One region of the Vibrio sp. SCP2 genome, then DNA from elsewhere that is predicted to be linked to it. Evidence: riboswitches for the same ligand, from Rfam matches in the RefSeq annotation. Region 1 holds a riboswitch; the other holds the start of a gene.

The links. A riboswitch is a leader RNA that binds a small molecule or an ion and turns the genes downstream of it on or off. The one in region 1 is predicted to bind lysine.
Region 2: it holds a riboswitch for lysine, as region 1 does, so the genes downstream of both, lysC (lysine-sensitive aspartokinase 3) here and tet(35) (tetracycline efflux Na+/H+ antiporter family transporter Tet(35)) in region 1, are expected to answer to the same signal.

What each region holds. Positions count from the first base shown of each region.
Region 1 covers NZ_JCAFVV010000003.1:287,020-290,182, forward strand. The annotation lists gene tet(35) (tetracycline efflux Na+/H+ antiporter family transporter Tet(35)) at 1-1,428, opposite strand, end outside; lysine riboswitch at 1,543-1,724, opposite strand; gene AC5O63_RS12440 (H-NS family histone-like protein) at 2,318-2,728, shown strand; gene AC5O63_RS12445 (inosine/guanosine kinase) at 2,833-3,163, opposite strand, start outside.
Region 2 covers NZ_JCAFVV010000009.1:42,104-45,266, forward strand. The annotation lists gene pmbA (metalloprotease PmbA) at 1-362, shown strand, start outside; gene lysC (lysine-sensitive aspartokinase 3) at 533-1,885, opposite strand; lysine riboswitch at 2,003-2,180, opposite strand; gene AC5O63_RS18900 (pyridoxal-phosphate-dependent aminotransferase family protein) at 2,414-3,163, shown strand, end outside.

The sequences.
Region 1 (3,163 bases):
AGTTGCTACGTGGTCGATGTGATTACAACGAGCACCTGTTGAAGAAAGAATGGTGGTATCTGAGATTGGTGAACAGTGGTCACCAAATACTGAACCCGCTAATACAGCACTTAGCATTGGCAGCATTAGCGCCAGATCCGTTGCACCTGCCATATCACCCGCGATTGGCAGCATGATTCCGAATGTACCCCATGATGTACCTGTAGAAAACGCCATAAGACCAGACAATAGGAACAAAATAACTGGCAACCAATGTGGGTTGATATTGCCTTGAGCTAAGGTCGACAAGTACTTACCTGTGTTCATGTCACCGATAACTGAACCAATCGTCCAAGCAAACACTAGGATCAGAATCGCACCAAACATTGATTTCGCACCGATCCAAAGCGTACGAGAGATCTCACTTACCGCAATACCTTGTTTAACAACGGTAAACAGCGCAACAGCCAAACCAACTAGGCCACCGTAAATAAGAGATGTACCTACATCAGTGTTTTCAAATGCACCAAGTAAGTTAAACGCAATGCCGTCCGCAGCAAGAGCTTGACCACCGGTGTAAAGCATCGAAGCAACCGTCGCAACAATAAGTAAAACGATCGGCAAGATGAGGTCAGATACTTTACCCTTATCGCTCTCTTCGATATCCAACTCTTCGTTTAGCTCGTGAGCTTCTTCCGAGTCTTCAGCTTGTTCTTTGGCAAACCCGTGACCTCGTGACGCCGCAATTTCATGCTCACGCATCTTACCGATGTCTAGCCCGAACCAAGCAACAGCAAATACCATAAGTAGCGCAAAGATCGCATAGAAGTTCATCGGAATTAGGCGAACGTATGCGCCAAGTGCTGAATACTCAGTAATACCATGCGAAACTAAGATGCCACCAATGATTGTCATGATGTAAGCCCCCCAGCTAGAAGCAGGCATGATCACACACATTGGAGCAGCAGTTGAATCAAGGATATAAGCTAGCTTAGCTCGTGATACGTAGAAACGGTCAGTGACAGGACGAGAGATAGCACCCACAGCCAAGCTGTTAAAGTAATCATCAACAAAGATGAAAACACCTAAGAATGCAGCAAGAAGCTTAGAACCACGCTTACTCTTAACACGAGTTTGCGCCCACTCTGCAAACGCACGTGTACCGCCAGATAGCGTCAATAGCGCTGTCATCATCCCTAGTAATAGTAGGAAGCCGACAATACTCATATTCCAAGTATTGATACCACCATCTTCAATAAAGACACTTGAAACGGTAGAACCAACATATCCAAGCGCACTACCGAATGAGTAGTCGTTAAGTAGGATTGCGCCTAAAACAATACCGACACCAAGCGATACGAGTACGCGGCGGGTAATAATAGCAAGACTCAGTGCCACAATTGGCGGCAAAAGAGATAAAGGAGATGATGCAAAATCAATTAAATTCATGATCTTCAAAAACCAGTAATAAATGGTTAGAGATCTACTGCAGACTAATTGAAGGAAATCATTTCCAATCAATTAAGTTGAAATTAGCGATAGGTCAGCGAATGCGAAACCCAGCCCTACAGTAGCGCTCCATAGTTTTACAAATTATAGACTATGGCAGTGTTACCCCTTTCGAGTGTAACCCCAGCAAACCTCCTTGATGAGAGAATTCACTTCGGCGAAATAACCTTTTATGTTTGCTCATTGGCATCACCCCAGCAAACACTACTTATTTATTCCGCGCCTCTACCGCGATTGTTGAAACTTTAAACTACCGAAAAATCATTTTAACAATAATTTAACCAACAAAACGCATTAGGTTGCGCCCATTGTACTCATATCACCACCTCTTTCAACATAATATTCCATTTTCTACTGTTAAAAATATCGTTAGCCAACTTCGACTAAGCTTTCAAGATTGATGAATAGTCATCCCATTGGATAGCATATTGGTTCACCCATTGAACTCGAACGTTCTGATTACTCACAAATCCACCCGATTAATGACGTGTTTATCTGACTACCTTTGCATGACGGATACATTTTTTTGATACGCCAGACTTGTTTTTCCGAACTAATACATAATGAAAGACATATACCTTGGGGCTACTCTTATATTTACGATAACATTTAATATGAAACCGGACTCCCAGATAGGCCTCTGTTAATATAAGAGATAAGCGCGATAGAAAATCTATTTATTGCAAGCAACTAAATTAATAATAAAACGGCTCTCAAACAACATTCTGATAGTTTATTTTACGTAAATTTATGTCAGTGAGATTGTAATATTAAATTTAGAGGTTTATGATTCATACATCGACAACTTATATTGTGAAGAGATGAATAAATGTCGGAACTAACAAAAACACTATTAAACATTCGTAGTCTACGTGCTTTTTCTCGAGAGCTAACACTTGAGCAATTAGAAGAAGCACTAGATAAACTAACTACTGTTGTAGCTGAGCGTAAAGAAGCAGAAGAAGCTGAACGTGAAGCAGCTGCAGAGCAAGAAGCTAAATTAGCCGCCATTGCTGAACAGATTACTAAAGACGGCATCGACGTCGAAGCGCTTATTTCTGCATTGGCAGGTGAGTCTAAAGGAAGTAAGCCAAAAGCGAAGCGTGCTCCTCGCCCAGCAAAATATAAATATGTAGATGCTTCTGGTGAAGAGAAAACTTGGACAGGTCAAGGTCGTACACCTTCAGTAATCCAAGAGCAACTAGATGCTGGCAAGTCACTAGACGACTTCCTAATCTAATCACTTTTAATGATTTACAAAAAGCGCCTATATGGCGCTTTTTTATTATTGCCGCAAGTAAAAAAGCCTCAATTTAATGAGGCTTTTATCGTTCAATAACGGAATTAACGTTCCCAGTACGCTTCTTCCAAGCTATCTTCTCGCTCAGGAAGTCCACGAGATAAACGCGGTGAATGCTGCACTAACACTTCGTAACTGGCGCGATTAGAGTATTTACATACTTGCGAGAACGATGAATAAGTTAAGTATGAATGTGCGTGCTTACTTGAGTTAGGCACATTTTCTTTATGGTATTTATTCGCTGCCATATCATGTAATAAAGCAGAAAGAGCCGCATCACCAGCACCATTTGTATTCTTAATTTTCTCAGGGCCACCCATATAAGGCGAAATATGCGAGTAAACTTTAATTGGATTATCGCAAAGCCCTTTTGAA
Region 2 (3,163 bases), on a different contig from region 1:
GCTACGCGGCGCGTAAAATGGATATGACGCCTACAGGTCACGCTGGTGGTATCCAGAACTGGTTTGTAAAATCGACAGGTCAGAACTTTGAGCAGATGCTGAAAGAACTAGGTACTGGCTTGCTTGTGACAGAAGTGATGGGCCAAGGCGTTAATGTCGTGACTGGCGATTACTCTCGTGGCGCAGCTGGTTTTTGGGTAGAGAATGGTGAAATTCAGTTCCCAGTGTCTGAAATTACCATCGCAAGTAACCTCAAAGATATGTTTAATCAGATTGTTGCAGTAGGCAACGATGTAGAGACTCGCTCGCAGATCCAAACAGGCTCAATCCTGCTTGAATCCATGAAGGTTGCGGGGGAGTAGACAAGGAGCGGACTATGTCCTAAGGATAGCTAGACCGCTTCGCTACTGGAGAACTAGACTTGACTGTCGATGTCTTGAAGCTTTAGCTCTCCAGCTCTCTAGCTCTCCAAAACGAAAGGGTTGGCAAAAATGCCAACCCTTTAAAATATCCGTCGAATCCCGAATCCCTTTTATTCCTCAAATAACTCTGTATGCAGTTTCTGAATTGCTTGTTTTGAGACTGACTCATCAACTAAGAAACACAGGTTGTGCGGGCTCGCGCCGTAGCAGATCATACGTAGGTTGAAATCTTCCAAAGTGCTGAAGACTTGCTTAGCATAGCCTTTACTCTCACTCATATTGTTACCAATCAGAGCAACCAAGCATAGGTTGTGTTCTACCTCGACCGTACATAACTCTTCGAGCTCAACGCGTGCAGCTTCTGGAAGTTGCGGTGCTCCACCAGAAGTGTCTGTTTGGTCTAGAGTGAGCGACACACTGATCTCTGAAGTGGTAATTAAGTCTACAGAGATTTTATGCTTAGCAAGAATCTCAAACACTTTGGCGAGGAAGCCGTAGGCATGGAACATGTTAGCGCTGCGCAGTGTTACCATGGTTTGGTTACAACGCAGAGCTAGGGCACGGAATAGCGGTGAGCTTTCTACCTGATGGCGAATCCAAGTACCGCCCTTCTGTGGCTCTTTCGATGACCCGACAAATACAGGAATATCATGGCGTAGTGCAGGAAGAAGCGTCGATGGATGGAGAATCTTAGCGCCAAAGTTCGCCATTTCTGACGCTTCACTAAAACTAATTTCAGGAATTGGAGAAGCTTTAGGGGCAATGCGTGGATCAGTGGTGTAAATACCAGGAACGTCTGTCCAAATCTCAAGTCCAGAAGCTTCAACGGCTTCGGCGATTAGGGCTGCACTGTAATCACTACCACCACGACCTAAAGTAGTGGTGTTGCCTTCGGCGTCAGAACCGATAAAGCCTTGAGTAATCACTACTGCATCTTGGCACAGTGGCACCAGTGATTGCTGAGCAAGCTCGCTGATCTGGTCTAGTTGTGGCTCTGCTTTACCGAAATTGCTGTCGGTGCGTAGAATGTCACGAATATCAAAACGTACTGCGCTGATACCGCGCTCTTTCATCAGTTGGGTAAGTAGGTGGGTCGACATCAACTCACCACACGCGACTAAGTGGTCTGTCAGTTTGTGGCTTGCTTGGATCGATGCCGCTTCCGCAAGGCTAGTCACTGTGTCGAGAATCTCGTAAACATCGCTTGCTGCTTGGGTTCCGTCTTCAAGCTGTTCGAGTACTGCATCATGAATTTGCGCCAGTTTAGTCAGAATCTCACTACGACGAACTTGGTCTTGTACGCCATTCGCGAGCTCGACTAGAAGATTAGTGACACCTGAGCAAGCGCTACTCACGACGAGTTTTGTATTTGGATTACCTTCAATAATTGCAGCACAACGGCTCATTGCCTCAAAGTTAGCAACGCTTGTTCCACCAAATTTAGCTACATTAAAACTGCTCACAGCATTTCTCCCACGACTTCCTAAAATAAAAACTTTTGGTAGCTATACCAACATCCAGTGTTTTGCTTTGATGAAGAGAGTTGAGCGAAAGAGAGGGGGTCTTTTATATGTATGACTTTCCTCAGAAGCTCATCATCAGACTGGGCTGATGACAGTTGTAGGGATTCAACCCTAGCAACCGACAGATCCAAACCGACACTTCGGATCTACCTCGGCACTACTCCCCCTCAATGTGCTGTATCGGATTTGTGGCTCCACAACACGTCTACCTGGGCAGTGCTCCTCTTCTGCAAAATAATTTGCTATGTGGCATAAATATTCGCCACATATCCGCATTGAACGTTTTTCTGTGAACTATGTCAATGAGAATTTGTAACTTTATGCCTTTTTATAATTAACAAACTTGTGACACTGGTTTGACCTCAATACTTTGGGCTAATTGCTGCCAACAAAGAATTGAATTAAGGTGGGTTTAAGGAAGTAAAAGATAGAACAAAAATTATAGTGATATTTAAAAAGGAGCTGCCAATGACGATTCAAAGTTTTATTCCCCCTCACCGTATTCTTATGGGGCCTGGGCCTTCAGATATATCTCCTCAAGTGTTACAAGCTTTGAGTCGCCCAACGGTTGGTCACTTAGATCCGTTATTTGTTGGCATGATGGATGAGCTTAAATCGCTGCTCAAGTACGCTTTCCAAACTGACAATGAGTTTACGATTGCCGTTTCTGCGCCAGGGAGTGCAGGAATGGAAACTTGTTTCGTTAACCTTATTGAACCGGGTGAAAAGGTGATCGTTTGTCGCAATGGCGTGTTTGGCGAGCGTATGCGTGAAAATGTTGTACGTGCGGGTGGTATTGCCGAAGTTGTCGATGATGAGTGGGGCGCGCCAGTCTCTGTCGATAAAGTCGAGCAAGCATTAAAAGACAATCCTGATGCGAAAATCCTAGCTTTTGTTCACGCTGAAACGTCGACGGGTGCGTGCAGTGATGCAGAGGCTCTGGGTAAGTTGGCGAAGCAATATGGCCTACTATCCATTGTAGATGCGGTGACTTCACTTGGTGGTGTCCCACTTAAGGTCGATGAATGGCAACTAGATGCGGTTTATTCAGGCAGTCAGAAGTGTCTTTCTTGTGTTCCGGGTCTTTCTCCGGTGACCTTTTCTCCTGCTGCGATTGAGAAAATTCAAGCACGTACCACACCAGTGCAAAGTTGGTTCCTAGATCAGAGTTTAGTGCTTGGCTATTGGAGCGGTGAAGGAAAGCGTAGTTATCACCAT